One region of the Mediterraneibacter faecis genome, then DNA from elsewhere that is predicted to be linked to it. Evidence: a T-box and tRNA genes for the amino acid it is inferred to sense, from the RefSeq annotation. Region 1 holds a T-box; the other regions hold tRNA genes.
The links. The T-box of region 1 lies ahead of leuS (leucine--tRNA ligase). A T-box ahead of a tRNA ligase gene usually reads a tRNA of that ligase, here a tRNA-Leu.

Region 1 (5,362 bases):
TAACAGACATATCTTTCAGGGTATCTGTCAAACTATATAACCAAAGATTTTTCTCCGGTGACAACTGATTTGTTACAAGAACCTGAATCGGTAAGATATCTCCAATTACATAATAAATCCCTTCTTCCGGATTATCAATAGTGTAGTGGCGTACTTCTTTCAAATGTCGGATCAGTTCTCTTGGATATCGTTTTGACACTAAGGTGATCGTCAGCTCCTGAATCGGAATTTCATTTACCTTCCCTGTATCTGCTTTATAAAAATTCGTATATCCATATACCTTATAGAAATCATCCACAGAAAGTGAATCGGATGGTGATTTATATTCGATAATATTATACTTGCGGAATATTTTTCCGATATTTTTATGGATCGGCTCCGCATTCTTCTTTTTAATAATCAACACATCAATTGCCATTGGCTTTGAACTTAATAGATACTCTCGCTCAAACTTTAATTTTTCTTTTTCTTCTCTGAATTCAATCTGTAAGTCTGCATAAAATGCAGGGTGCCACTGAAGCAGCTTTCCATCTGTCGGTTGTTGTTTTTCCGGCAATTGTTTTCTCTTTTGTTTCATCTAAGAGACCTCCTTATGTGATTTTCACAGAAGTTCTCTCTATCAGAAAACCTCTGCTTTAAATAATGGATTTTAAAAGCATGAATTTTCTGATTTGGCAGGTACGTTCTACCTGTAATGAAACTTTTATATGAATTTAGATGTTTTAGAAAATATGCTTTGAAATAGAATAACATATTTATGTACAATATTCAATGCGTTTTGATAATAACTTACAACATCTTTTTACACAAAAAAAGAGAATTGTGTTATGATAGAATCAAGAATAAAAAGCTTTATGCGTAAAGATAATTGTGCAAATTTTTTACGAACAGAGAAGCTTTATATTATTGCAACTTATTATAGTGAGAGAGGTGCTTTCGGATGGACAGCTTTGGAAAAAAGATGCATAAAAAACGAAATTACAGTAAGATTTTAATGGTAACATTACTTTTGATTATTTTATGCTGTCCTATATCCGTTTTAGCGAAAAACAAAAATTCGTTAAGTGCGCAGAAAAATCACAGACTTTTATTTATCAGTTCTTATTCTTATAATTGGTCTACGGTTCCTTCACAGATAGAAGGAATTCAGTCGAAGTTGGATTCAAATATTTCTTTGGATATTGAATTTATGGATACAAAACAAATAAACACTGAAATGGCGGAACAACTGCTTTATGATAAATTACGCTATAAAGAGCAGCATGACGGGGAGTATGATGCGGTGATCGCAGGTGATGATGCGGCACTTGTTTTTGCTATGTTATATAAGGATGAATTATTCTACAAAACTCCGATCGTGTTTGAGGGGATTAATAATATTGAATATGCCAAAGAGGTGAGTCAGGATCCGTTTGTTACAGGTGTGATCGAAAGGTTTTCTTATAAAGAAAATTTGGAATTTGCAAAGAAGATTGAACCACAGGCAAAAAATATTGTGGCAATTGTAGATAATACAGTGACAGGAATTGGTGAGCAGCAGCAATTTTATGCCCAGGAAGAGGAATATCCAGAGTTCACGTTTGATGTGATCAATGGTTCACTGCTGACACAGCAGCAGATTCTTGACCGTATTTCTGCGATAGATAAGGATACTATTTTAATTTACCTGATTCTTTCGGAAGATGTGAATGGAAATATCTATACGAATGAACAGGTTTGCCAGATTATAAAGGAATATGCAAAGGTTCCGGTTTTTCGTTTTGTTCAGGCGGGAATCGGTGAAGGCGTTTTAGGCGGAAATATTGTATCACATAGGAAATCTGGTGAGATTGCTGCGCAAATGGTTATGGAGATATTTAAAGGCACTGATTTATCTGAGATATCAATGATGGATGAAAGTCCGAATGAATATTATCTGGACCAACAAGTGTTAGATGAATTTAATATTTCTAAAAATCTGATACCGAATGTTGCGGAAGTGATCAATCAGAAAGATGGATTTTGGAAATTGTATGGTAAAGTGATCCTTGCTGTTTTTAGTATCTCAGTAGTTATTATGCTTGCGATACTGGTGAGGATTCGTACTGTTTATGCGCGGCGCAGATATGCAGAGCTGGAAAAAAGCAATCATCAGTTAGAAGAGGCGGTAGCTGAGGCGCAGGCAGCAACACAGGCGAAAAGCCAATTTCTGCATAGCATGTCGCACGATATCCGAACACCGATGAATGCGATAGTCGGATTTACTAAAATTGCGATGAAACAGAATTCAAATGCAGAAGTAGGAGACTGTTTGCAGAAGATTTCAAATAGTTCAGAACATTTACTGTCATTGATCAGTGACGTACTTGATATCAGCAGGATAGAGAATGGGAAGCCGGTTTATACCCCTGTTCCGACAGAACTGTATTCTGCAGCAGACAAGGTACGAGATATCATACAGGGATTGACTGGTGAAAAAGAATTGATCTTTCATACAGAGATACCATTTTCAAATCAGAAGTGTATGGTACTTACAGACCCACTTCGTATTCAGGAAGTATTGGTCAATATTCTTGGAAATGCAGTGAAATTTACAGATGCTGGTGGTACGATTTCATTTATTATGAAGATAAATCCAGGGGAAGATGAAAAGCATATAATAGTGAAGTATATCATTACCGATACGGGGCGTGGAATGAGCAGTGAGTTCCTTCCTCATGTTTTTGATGAATTTTCACAGGAACGGTCTGGAGCAAGAACACAGTATAAAGGGACAGGACTTGGCATGGCGATCACAAAGCATTACATTGATGCGATGGGTGGGACAATTCAGGTTGAAAGTAAGCTTGGCGAGGGAACCACATTTGTTGTAGAGTTACCGATGGAAATTCTATCTGTTAACGAAATGGAGAACTCAGATCAGACGGATCAAAAGAATTCTGAAATGCAGTTACAGGGAAAGTGTGTTTTGATTGCAGAAGATAATGAGCTGAATGCGGAGATTCTGGAAACGTTGCTTCAAGATAAAGGAATACAATATGTCAGGGCTGAAAATGGAAAAGAGGCGTTGAATCTGTTTGCTGCTCATCCGGAAGGGAGTTTTGATGCAATTCTTATGGATATTATGATGCCGGAGATGGATGGTTATGAAGCAACGAGAAGAATAAGGAGCATGAAAGATCGTCCAGATGGAGAAAAGATTCCAATCATTGCCATGACAGCAAATGCTTTTGCGGAAGATATGCAGGCATCTCTGGCAGCAGGGATGAATGCACATCTGACAAAGCCGATAGAGATAGACAGTCTCATAAGGACAATTTCGAACCAACTGAAGAAATAACATGGGAAGATGTGATCCTGATATTAATAAGAAATAGAAAAGAGGATTCAAAGTGAACTACGGAGAAATTAAAAAATGTGATATTGCAAATGGAGAGGGTGTTCGTGTTGCCCTTTTCGTGTCAGGCTGCAGGCATCATTGTAAGGGATGTTTTAACAGTATGACATGGGATTTTAATTATGGAAAGAAATTTACGGAAGAAACAGAAGAAGAGATTCTGGAAGCGTTGAAGCCGAATTATATTGATGGACTGTCATTGCTTGGTGGCGAACCATTCGAACCGGAGAATCAGGAAGTGCTTGTGAAGCTTTTAAGAAAAGTGAAGGAACGTTATCCGGAGAAGAACATCTGGTGTTACAGCGGTTATTTGTTCGATGAGGAACTGAAGAAAGAAAGCAGGGCAAGATGTGAGTATACAGATGAGATGCTTTCTATGCTGGACGTACTTGTGGATGGAAGATTTGAGGAAGATAAGAAAAATATTACACTGCTGTTCAGAGGTTCGGAAAATCAGCGCTTGATTGATGTGAAGAAATCACTGGAACAGGGACAGGTTGTAGAATGGAAACCGGCAATAAAAAGAGGACTTTAAGCGGAAAAAAGCCTTGACTTATATTCATATAGTTTTTATAATAAGTAGGTATATTGTAAAAACGCAGATGAGGAGTAGTAGAAGGAAAAGATGCTTTTCAGAGAGCTGTCGGCAGGTGTGAGGCAGCAGCACAGACTTTGAACTGACCTCGGAGTTCTTTCGGTGAAAAGATGTTATATTGATTAGCTGAAGGCGGGAGTTCCCGTTATAGAATAAATGAGTGCATTTGGCGTTGAGCCGGATGAATAAGAGTGGTACCACGGAATTAAAGCCTTTTCGTCTCTTGAATATATGAGAAGAAGAGGCTTTCTTTATATTGATGAAAGAGAGGAATTACGTACATGGGTACAAAGATTGTTTACAATCACAAAGCCATTGAGAAAAAATGGCGTGAGAAATGGGAAGAGACACCGGTCAATCCAAGAAATGGAAAAGACGGAAACAAGAAGCCAAAATATTACTGCCTGGATATGTTCCCGTATCCATCAGGAAATGGTCTTCATGTAGGGCATTGGAGAGGATATGTAATCTCTGATGTATGGAGCCGCTATAAATTACAGCAGGGATATTACATTGTTCATCCAATGGGATGGGATGCTTTCGGTCTTCCGGCTGAGAACTATGCGATCAAGATGGGCGTTCACCCGGCAAAATCAACAGAGGCGAACATCACGAACATCAAGAGACAGATCAATGATATTGCAGCACTGTATGACTGGGATATGGAAGTAAATACAACAGATCCTGAGTTCTACAAGTGGACACAGTGGATCTTCGTGAAGATGTTCAAGGAAGGTCTTGCTTATGAGAAAGAGTTCCCGATCAACTGGTGTCCGTCATGTAAGACAGGTCTTGCAAACGAAGAGGTTGTGAATGGTAAATGTGAGCGTTGCGGTGCAGAGGTTACAAAGAAGAACCTTCGTCAGTGGATGCTTCGTATCACAAAATATGCAGACCGTCTGTTGAATGATCTTGATAAACTTGACTGGCCGGAGAAGGTTAAGAAGATGCAGGCTGACTGGATTGGAAAATCTTACGGTGCAGAAGTTGACTTCCCGGTAGAAGGAAGAGAGGAGAAAATCACTGTTTATACGACAAGACCGGATACACTTCACGGAGCTACATTTATGGTACTTGCTCCTGAACATGAACTGGCAGCATCTCTCGCAACAGATGAGACAAGAGAAGCTGTAGAAAAATACATTTATGATGCATCTATGAAGTCCAATGTTGACCGTATGCAGGATAAGGAGAAGACAGGTGTCTTCACAGGAAGCTATGCGATCAACCCACTGAATGGTGCAAAGACACCAATCTGGCTGTCTGATTATGTACTGGCTGACTACGGTACAGGAGCAATCATGTGTGTACCTGCACATGATGACCGTGACTTCGAGTTCGCAACAAAATTCAATATTCCGATCATTCAGGTTATCGCAAAAGACGGAGAA
Region 2 (5,362 bases), 570 kb from region 1:
GCTCTCTTGTTACATCAAACTCTCGTCCAACCTCTTCAAGTGTACGTGCTCTTCCGTCATTCATTCCGAAACGAAGACGGAGGACTTTCTGCTCTCTCTCTGTCAATGTATCCAGTACTTCATCCAGCTGCTCTTTCAGAAGTGTTTGTGCAGCTGCCTCTGCCGGAACCGGTACATTATCATCCTGGATAAAGTCTCCAAGGTGGCTGTCTTCCTCTTCACCGATCGGTGTCTCAAGAGAAACCGGTTCCTGTGAAATCTTCAGGATCTCACGTACACGTTCTACCGGCATATCCATCTCCTTGGCAATCTCTTCCGGAAGCGGTTCTCTTCCCAGTTCCTGAAGAAGCTGTCTGGATACACGGATCAGCTTGTTGATCGTCTCAACCATATGAACCGGGATACGAATTGTTCTTGCCTGATCCGCGATTGCTCTTGTGATTGCCTGACGGATCCACCATGTAGCATAAGTACTGAACTTATATCCCTTGTGATAATCAAACTTTTCAACTGCTTTGATCAGACCGAGGTTACCCTCCTGGATCAGATCAAGGAATAACATACCTCTTCCAACATATCTCTTTGCGATGCTGACTACAAGTCTTAAGTTCGCTTCTGCAAGCTCTTTCTTGGCTTCCTCATCGCCTTCTTCCATTCTCTGTGCAAGCTCGATCTCACGTTCCGCACTCAGAAGAGGTACCTTACCGATCTCCTTTAAGTACATACGGACCGGATCTTCGATGCTCACACCTTCCGGAACTGACAGGTCGATATTCTCCATATCCACTTCATCTTCCTCAGATATGATAATGTCATCCAGATCTACGTCCACCTCGTCCGGTGTATCTCCGCTAATGCGCAGCACATCAATGTTATTTGCCTCAAGGTAATCAAATACTTTCTCCATCTGCTCTGTATTGAGTTCCATATCATTGAAAAAATCATTGATCTCCTGAACATCCAGTATGCTCTTTTTCTTTTTACCAAGTGCAACCAGGTCTTTCAATCTCTCAAGAAATTTCTGTGTAATATCGTCCATGTGTTCTTCCTTCCTTCGCTGCGCGCATCCGCAGCCTGTCTTGTTTTATTTTATCCTTATTGAATTGTAATATTCAAATTCTTCAGGTTCTCCAGCTTCCGTTTTTCTTCCATCAAATGCTGTAACCCCCGCATATCTGTCGGGTCGAGATTCATTGTCTGATGCTCAATGCTATAACTCTTCACCCGCAGGATTGTCTCCTGTAAAGCCTGTTCTCTCTCTTCCTTTGTCCTCAGCTCTTTGATTCTTGTGTTAAACAAAGAGGCTGCTTCTCTGTGATCTTCTTCCTCTGTGAAGTGATTCAGTATCTTCGCAGGATTCAAGGCTCCCTGCTTTCTCTGCTCATATAAAAGTTCTGCAACCGTCCGATACAGACTTTCTGTAAAATCACCCGGGCTTATGTACTGACTGATCTGATCAAAGAGCCTGTCATCATCGATCATCCAGGTCAACAATGCTTTCTGTGAAGTAAGGATTCCATCTTCCTTTTGCTTCTTCTCAGATCCCTCTGCCCGTTTCGGTCTTGCGACCGGTCTCGCCATTCCGGCATTCACAGCCATCTTTGCGACCATCTTCTCCAGGCTTTCCCGGCTGACCCGGTATGCTGTTGCAACAGCTTCGATATAGTTGTTACGCTCCAGCTCATCTTCGAATTCAAGCAATCTCCTCGACACTTCCCTGAAAAAATCTGTCTTGCCTTCGGGAGAATTCATATCATATTCTTTCTCCAGCATCTCCAGGCTGAACATGAATCCATTACGCGCCGCATGGATCCGCTTCTCATATTCTTCTGCTCCAAGGTTCTTAATGAATTCATCCGGATCTTTATATGGATCCATCCTTACAACTTTAGCAGAAATCCCGGCCTCCCGCAAGATCGGCACTGCGCGAAGTGCTGCTCTTGTACCGGCTTCATCACTGTCATAAGTCAGATACACTTCCTGGACATAACGCTTGATCAGAGCTGCATGCCCTGCTGTCAATGCAGTCCCCAATGAAGCTACCGCATTCGTAAATCCGGACTGATGGAGAGAGATCACATCCATATATCCTTCGCAAAGAAGAAAGTATGGCTTTCTTGATGTTCTGGCACGGTTCAGACCATAAAGATTCCGGCTCTTATCAAAAACGACCGTCTCCGGTGAATTCAGATATTTCGGTTTCCCATCTCCCATCACACGACCACCAAATCCGATCACACGGTTATTGACATCCATAATTGGAAACATCACACGATTCCAAAACTTGTCGTACACACCCTGACGTTCATCCGTGTTGATCAGTCCGGCCTGTCGAATCAGGTCTTCACTGTATCCCTTCTCTCTCAGATACTTATACAGATCATCACTGTATTTGTTCGAAAATCCCAGTCCAAACGCTGTGATCGTCTCATCTGAGAGTTCACGGTTCTTAAGATAACTGTAGGCCTGACTTCCACGCTCTGATTTCAGCTGTACGTAGAAATACTTTGCAGCCAGCTTATTCATCTCAAGAATCGTAGACTTTAAATCTGCTTTTTCCTTCGCTTCTTTCGAGTATTCCATCTCCGGAAGTTCGATTCCTGCTCTGTCCGCAAGAAACTTCACTGCTTCTACAAAAGAAAAATTCTCATATTCCATAAGAAATGTAAAAACATTCCCTCCCGCCCCACATCCAAAGCAGTAATACATCTGCTTCTGTCTGCTCACAGAAAAAGATGGTGATTTCTCATTATGGAACGGACATAATCCAAAATAAGAGCTGCCTTTCTTCTGCAGCCGGACATATCCGGAAATCACATCTACAATATCATTCCTTGATCTTACTTCTTCTATCAGTTCTTCTGAGTAGTACATGAATGCCTCCGCTTAATGTTTAAAGAATACTCTATTATATATATTCGACAAAACTCTTCTCTTTCCTTTTTATTTTTTTAATTTTCTTCTTTTTTTCTTTTCCAATATTATTTTCCAAGCAGAACGGTTTTATATATAAAAAAACCAAGAATACTTTGTTCTGTACTCTTGGTCTTATCTTACTGCGGAAGATGGGACTTGAACCCACACGATCGCATTGATCACAAGATCCTTAGTCTTGCTCGTCTGCCAGTTCCGACACTTCCGCATTCTGAAATATTTTTTGAAATGATGCGGAAGATGGGACTTGAACCCACACGATCGCATTGATCACAAGATCCTTAGTCTTGCTCGTCTGCCAGTTCCGACACTTCCGCATTTCTAAAATATTTTTTTGAAAATGATGCGGAAGATGGGACTTGAACCCACACGATCGCATTGATCACAAGATCCTTAGTCTTGCTCGTCTGCCAGTTCCGACACTTCCGCATATCATCATTTTACCGTGGTCATCTGCGTTACCGCCTTGCCACAACGACTATAATACACGTTGCGGCATTAAATGTCAACAGTTTTTTTAATTTTTTTAAAAATTTATTTTTTATATACAATTAATACAATAAGAAAACCCGGTCTTCCGAAGAAAACCGGGCGAAAATACAAGCTCAAATTAAGCAAGTTTCTCTTTTGCTACTGCTGCGAGTGCTGCGAATCCTTCTCTGTCGCTTACTGCAAGCTCTGCAAGCATCTTTCTGTTCATGTCAACGTTAGCCAGTTTAAGACCATACATGAATTTGCTGTAAGAAAGTCCATTCATTCTTGCAGCTGCGTTAATACGAGCGATCCAAAGCTGTCTCATCTGACGCTTACGCTGTTTTCTTCCTGCGTAAGAAGATGTGAGTGCTCTCATTACAGACTGTTTTGCAACTCTGTACTGTTTGGAACGAGCTCCTCTGTATCCTTTAGCCAGTTTCAGTGTTCTGTTATGTTTCTTCTTAGCGTTCATTCCGCCTTTGATTCTTGCCATTTCCTAATCTCCTCCTTAATCTACTTCCAAATCTTACAGATATGGTAAAACCTTCTTCATGTTCTTTACATTTGTTGCATCTGTAATAGTTGCCTGTCTCAGATTTCTCTTTCTCTTTGTAGACTTCTTTGTTAAGATATGGCTCTTGTAAGCTTTATTTCTTTTCAGCTTTCCTGTACCTGTTACTTTGAAGCGCTTTGCTGCCGCTCTATTTGTTTTGATTTTTGGCATGATAATTTCCTCCTTTATTGTGCTGCCTTACAGGATCTTCATCCCGGATCATATTGTCTTAACGTTTTTCAGCTAAAACCATACTCATATTTCTGCCTTCCAATTTTGCTGCCTTTTCTACCGTAGCAACATCTTCCAGCTGCTTTGCAAAATCATCAAGGATATGCTTGCTCTGCTGTACGTGAGCCATCTCACGACCTCTGAAACGCAGTGTCACCTTAACCTTATTTCCCTTGGAAATGAACTTCTTAGCATTGTTCACTTTGGTATTCAGGTCATTCGTATCAATGTTCGGTGATAAACGCACTTCTTTGATTTCAACAGTTTTCTGTTTCTTCTTGGCTTCTTTCTCTTTACGAGTCTGCTCGTATTTGTACTTGCCATAGTCAATGATCTTACATACCGGTGGCTTTGCTCCCGGTGCAATCTTCACCAGATCAAGCTCTGCTTCCTGTGCAAGCTTCATTGCATCTCTGGATGACATGATGCCTAACTGTTCCCCATCCGCGCTGATCAATCTTACTTCTTTATCTCTGATCTGCTCGTTAATCATTAAATCGCTAATTGTCGTATACCTCCGTCAAATGAATTTCCTTTAGGTTCTTACGCGAAAACACAAAAAAACGAGTGAATATCATATCCACCCGACAAATGTAATAACTCCAACAGGAGCTCCTTATTATCGATATCGGACCATCAGTCACTCAATTGTGCTGCGGTGAGAGTGGATACTCTACTTTGTTTTTTGCTTAACGCAACATCTAATCTACCATATCCACTCTTTCCTGTCAACACTTTAAATGCATTTTCTTTTGTTTTTTTATTTTTTTCGAAATTTATCTTTCATTTCCCATGCAGAATACGGCAACAACACCCGGTCCTGTATGACTTCCGATCACTGTTCCGATATTATTGATCAGAATATTCTCTATTCCCATCTTCTCTCTGACACGTCCGGCAACATACTCTGCATCTTTCAGGCAATCTCCGTGCGTGATCATTATGATCTCATTCTCCCAGCCTTTCGACTGTTCTACTGCCATATCAACAATTTTATTCAGAGACTTCTTGCGACCTCGTTCTTTCGCAATCACCTGAAGTTTTCCATTGTTATCCATATGTATGATTGGTTTCACTTGCACGAGTGTCCCCAAAACTGCTGCCGCTTTGGAAATACGTCCACCTCTCTGCAGATGATTCAGATCATCCACCGTAACATTATGGCAAACG
Region 3 (5,362 bases), 680 kb from region 1:
ATCATTGCTATTTTAATAATATCTGCAGCAGTTCCCTGGATCGGTGCATTCATTGCCACACGCTCTCCAAAACTTCTCTGCATAAAATTGCTGGATTTTAATTCCGGCATCGGTCTTCTTCTTCCATATAAAGTCTCTACATATCCTTTTTCTTTCGCATCACTCACACATTTATCAAGAAATGTCTTAATTCCCGGGTAGGATTCAAAATAATGCTCGATATACTGTGCCGCCTCTTTTCTCGAAATACTCAGATCCTGGCTCAGTCCAAAAGAACTGATTCCATACACAATGCCGAAATTAACTGCTTTTGCATTTCTTCTCTGCAGATCTGTCACTTCATCAAATGGTACATGGAATACCTGGGAAGCTGTCATTCGGTGAATATCTCTCGCTTCACGATATGCCTGGATCAGCTGTTCGTCACCGGAACAATGCGCCAGAATACGAAGCTCGATCTGAGAATAATCCGCATCCACAAAGACACAGCCTTCTTTTGGTACAAATACTTTACGGATCAGACGTCCAAGCTCCATACGAACCGGTATATTCTGCAGATTCGGTTCTGTACTGCTGATACGTCCGGTTGCCGTGATCGTCTGATTGAATTTACTGTGGATTCTTCCATCCATCCCTATATAATTTGCAAGTCCGTCTGCATATGTTGACTTCAGTTTTGCAAGCTGACGATACTCCAGAATCTTTGCTACGATAGGATATTCCGGTGCAAGTTTATCTAACACATCCGCTGCTGTAGAATACCCGGTCTTTGTCTTCTTTGCATGAGGCATTTCCAGTTTTTCAAAAAGAATCACGCCAAGTTGTTTTGGAGAATTGATATTAAACTCTTCCCCTGCCATTTCATAAATCTCTTTTTCCAGCTCAACGATTCTTGCTCCAAGCTCTTCTCCGTAACGCTTCAGCTCTTCACCTTCAACCTTAACACCGGCCTGTTCCATATCATACAATGTAAATACTAATGGCATTTCAATTTCATTAAACAAACGGAACATTCCATTCTCTTCCAGTTTCTTCTCAAGAACCGGGACACAGGCATAAGCTGTATATGCCTCATAACATGATTTTGTACCCTCATCAAGTTTTTCATCAATTAAAAGATTCAAATGTTCTCTTGCCACATCTTCTGCATTGTAATCATTTTTCAGAGGATTCAGAAGATATGCTGCTACGATTGCATCAAATCCGTTCTCACTTGTAAGTTCCGGCAGCCATTCCAGATATTCTTTCAATCCACACATTGAAAAACGTTTCACACTTTTTGCAAGGTGAGACAACTTTCCTGTCAGATATTCAAAATCAGCATCCATATCACAAGGAATCGTAACAATCTTTTCTGCTTCATAGCAAAGAGAAATCCTTCCGTATCCTGAAGCATGCGCAAACAATGGGAGAACATTTCCAGCATCTTTGGAAAATGCCGCACCAACGGTTTCTGCTTTCTCCGCCTCTTTAAAGACTTTCTCAATTTCTTCTTTTCCTGTTACCTCACGAAAATATTTTTCCACATCATTCACTGACGCTTCTACATCAAATCTTCCAAGCAGATTTTTAAACTCCAGTCTTTGGAATAATTCATGAGCTTCTTTTGTATAAGGATTCTCATGTCTGGCATTTTCAAGTTCAAAGGTAATATCTGCATCCAGTTTAATCGTCGCAAGAGTCTTACTAAGCTGTGCCTGTTCCCAGAATTCTTTCAGATTCTTGCTTGCTCTTGGTGGTTTCAGCTCATCAACATGCTCGTACGCATTTTCAATCGTCTGGTACTGCTGAATAATCTTTGTCGCTGTCTTTTCGCCAACTCCCGGAACACCAGGGATATTATCAGCAGTATCACCCATCAAAGCCTTTACATCAATAAATTCCTTCGGTGTTACTCCATAGCGTTCCTGCACATCTGCCGCATAATAATCTTCTACTTCCGTCTTCCCCTGCTTCGTCTTTGGGATGCGGATCTTAATATGCTCTGTCGCAAGCTGAAGCGTATCACGGTCTCCGGAAATGATGGAAACATCCATTCCTTTCTCCTCACAACGATGAGACAAGGTTCCCAAAAGATCATCCGCCTCAAGTCCGGCCTTTTCAATCACTTCTATATGCATCGCACGCAGAACGTCCTTGATCACAGGCACCTGCTGACGCAGTTCCTCTGCCATCGGCTTTCTCGTGCCCTTATAATCTGCAAACATCTCATGGCGAAATGTCGGCGCATGCACATCAAATGTAACTGTCAGATATTCCGGCTTCTCTTCATCTAATATCTTAAACATAATATTCAGGAATCCATAAACTGCGTTCGTATGCAGTCCTTCCGAATTCGTCAGATCCGGAACTCCATAAAACGCCCGGTTCAATATACTGTGTCCATCGATCAGTACGATTTTATCTCTCATCAGATTCTCTCCTATTATCTCTTGCTTTTTGTTGCATTTCATTTTAACCATTATTAAAGTATACACTAATTAACTTCTTTTTTAAAGGTTCATTTTATGGTATCATAATTTAGGGAGTGAACAGTAACCTTTTGACTCCAATATTTTGTAAACAATATTTTCAAAAATACTATCAGGAGAATTATTATGGATGGAATTATATTTGATGTAGATGGAACACTTTGGGATTCTGTTGAAGTTGTAGCCGAATCCTGGAATCTTGCAATAAAAGAGAACTCTGATCTTGAGCCAAACTTAAACCGCGAAATTCTTCAGGGACTGTTTGGAAAGACAATGGACGAAATTGCTGCCGGAGTTTTTCCCGATCTCGACACGGACTCTCGAAGAAAACTGATGGATATCTGTTTTGATTATGAAAACCGCTATCTTGAAACACATCCCGGTGTTTACTACGAAGGTGTTATGGACACACTCAAAGAGCTGGCTCTGGAATATCCTCTTTTTATTGTAAGCAATTGCCAGTGCGGATATATTGAAGTTATGATGAAAGGCGCAGGCATGGAACCATATATCAAAGATTTCCTTTGTTTTGGCCAGACGCAGACTTCCAAAGACCAGACGATTCTGAAATTAATGGAGAAAAATAATCTGACATCCCCTGTCTATGTCGGAGATACCCAGGGAGATGCTGATTCCTGCAAAAAAGCCGGTATCCCTTTTATCTTTGCTGAATATGGTCTTGGAGATGTTAAGGAAGATTACCCGACGATACATTCTTTTTCAGAATTAAAAACCATTTTAAGAGAGCTTGATTAACATCTCCGCTTCTGTTTACTTTTTTCATAATCGCGGATTTTACGCATCAATCCGCGATAAATCTTATCCTGAAGCAGTTCCCGATGTTCATACGATACCGGATATTCGTTCATGAAATCGGGATGTTCTTTTATATAGCAATCTCTTTCTTCTTTCGTTGCATTCAACAGATACTTTTCATAATAATCCATATCATCTATTTTTTCTTTATTCATCACTTTCTCCCATCCCCCTTAGTTCTTATACTGTCTCATTTCTCGCACATTTTTCATGTTTTTATCAATTATAGTCGTAGTACGACTATATTTCAATAGTCGTGTCAGGACTTTTATATAATAATCCAAAAATACAAAAGATATCAGATTATTGTTCACTGGATACTGTGAACAATAGCTTGTTTCCGGTTAAGTTCGCACACCGGATTTAAGGTACGAGGATGGGATTATGAAATTCGAAAACATACGAAATTTGCGAGAAGATAATGATAAAACGCAGAAAGAAGTTGCTGCATATCTCAACATCAAACAGACTACATATTCTAAATATGAACTTGGAAAAATCAACGTTCCTATTGATGTCTTCATCAAACTTGCTGATTATTATACAGTCTCAATTGATTATCTCGTTGGACGTGGAAAAAAGTGAACTTACAAAATGAAAAATCTCTGGACATCTTGCAAACATTGAATCTGTAAGATGTTCAGAGATTACGTTCGATGCCGCTGGCCGGACTCGAACCGGCACGGCTACTAACCGCTTGATTTTGAGTCAAGTGCGTCTGCCAATTCCGCCACAGCGGCTTATTCTGTCGGACAAGAAAATCTTCTTGTCCGAATCAGCTTTTTTATGTTACCATATCCGGTCACATTTTTCAACTATTTTTTTATGATTTTATTTGTTTTTTATTTGCAAAGTTTCTTTCCAACCTCAAAACAATCAAATGTTGCAAAATAGTCTTTCGGTGTCTCCGCACGGCGAATCATCTGTACACTTCCATCTTCTTTTAAAAGAAGTTCTGCTGATTTCAATTTACCATTATAGTTATATCCCATAGAGAAACCATGTGCACCCGTATCATGGATTACAAGGTAATCTCCCATATCAACTTCCGGAAGCATTCTGTCAATTGCAAACTTATCATTATTTTCACACAGAGAACCTGTTACATCATATTTGTGATCGCACGGTGCGTCTTCTTTTCCAAGAACAGTAATATGATGATATGCTCCATACATTGCCGGGCGCATCAGGTTAACAGCACACGCATCTACTCCGATGTAGTTCTTATAAGTATTCTTCTCATGGATTGCTTTTGTCACAAGGCAGCCATAAGGTCCCATCATAAAGCGGCCAAGCTCTGTGTAGATTGCAACATCTCCCATTCCTGCCGGAACAAGTACTTCTTCATAAACCTTGCGGACACCCTCTCCGATCACACGGATATCATTCGGTTCCTGATCCGGTGTGTAAGGAATTCCAATACCACCAGAAAGATTAATAAACTTAATATGTACTCCTGTTTCTTTCTGAAGACGTACTGCCTGTTCAAAAAGAACTTTTGCAAGCATTGGATAATAATCATTTGTCACTGTATTGCTGGCAAGGAATGCATGAATACCGAATTCTTTTGCGCCTTTTGCCTTCAGTGTCTTAAATGCTTCTGTGATCTGCTCTGTTGTCATTCCATACTTTGAATCTCCCGGATTATCCATAATATCATTACTGATCTTGAATATTCCGCCCGGATTATAACGACAGCTGATTGTCTCCGGAATATGTCCGATTGTCTTCTCAAGGAAGTCAATATGTGTAATATCATCCAGATTGATGATTGCTCCAAGTTTATCAGCAAGTTTAAAATCTTCCTCTGGTGTATCATTAGAGGAAAACATAATATCATGACCATCAATTCCAACTGCATCTGACATAAGCAGTTCTGTATAAGAGGAGCAGTCACAACCGCATCCATACTCTTTCAAGATCTGTAAAAGGAACGGATTCGGAGTTGCCTTTACAGCAAAATACTCTTTATATCCCGGATTCCATGCAAATGCTTCCTTTAATGCTTTTGCATTCTCGCGGATTCCTTTCTCATCATAAAGATGGAACGGAGTCGGATATGTTTTTACAATCTC

Region 2: it encodes a tRNA-Leu, which carries the amino acid that the T-box ahead of leuS (leucine--tRNA ligase) is inferred to sense. The anticodon was not compared.
Region 3: it encodes a tRNA-Leu, which carries the amino acid that the T-box ahead of leuS (leucine--tRNA ligase) is inferred to sense. The anticodon was not compared.

What each region holds. Positions count from the first base shown of each region.
Region 1 covers NZ_AP043803.1:2,034,773-2,040,134, reverse strand. Annotated here, with positions in the region: gene ACZ47Z_RS09650 (hypothetical protein) at 1-577, opposite strand, end outside; gene ACZ47Z_RS09645 (hypothetical protein) at 828-995, shown strand; gene ACZ47Z_RS09640 (ABC transporter substrate binding protein) at 1,190-3,319, shown strand; gene nrdG (anaerobic ribonucleoside-triphosphate reductase activating protein) at 3,372-3,911, shown strand; T-box leader at 3,967-4,198, shown strand; gene leuS (leucine--tRNA ligase) at 4,253-5,362, shown strand, end outside.
Region 2 covers NZ_AP043803.1:1,468,814-1,474,175, reverse strand. Annotated here, with positions in the region: gene rpoD (RNA polymerase sigma factor RpoD) at 1-1,039, opposite strand, end outside; gene dnaG (DNA primase) at 1,096-2,874, opposite strand; tRNA gene ACZ47Z_RS06960 (tRNA-Leu) at 3,058-3,142, opposite strand; tRNA gene ACZ47Z_RS06955 (tRNA-Leu) at 3,167-3,251, opposite strand; tRNA gene ACZ47Z_RS06950 (tRNA-Leu) at 3,279-3,363, opposite strand; gene rplT (50S ribosomal protein L20) at 3,545-3,901, opposite strand; gene rpmI (50S ribosomal protein L35) at 3,935-4,132, opposite strand; gene infC (translation initiation factor IF-3) at 4,191-4,685, opposite strand; gene ACZ47Z_RS06930 (DegV family protein) at 4,969-5,362, opposite strand, start outside.
Region 3 covers NZ_AP043803.1:1,350,767-1,356,128, reverse strand. Annotated here, with positions in the region: gene polA (DNA polymerase I) at 1-2,411, opposite strand, end outside; gene ACZ47Z_RS06260 (HAD family hydrolase) at 2,598-3,227, shown strand; gene ACZ47Z_RS06255 (hypothetical protein) at 3,224-3,442, opposite strand; gene ACZ47Z_RS06250 (helix-turn-helix domain-containing protein) at 3,672-3,872, shown strand; tRNA gene ACZ47Z_RS06245 (tRNA-Leu) at 3,945-4,027, opposite strand; gene ACZ47Z_RS06240 (diaminopimelate decarboxylase) at 4,130-5,362, opposite strand, start outside.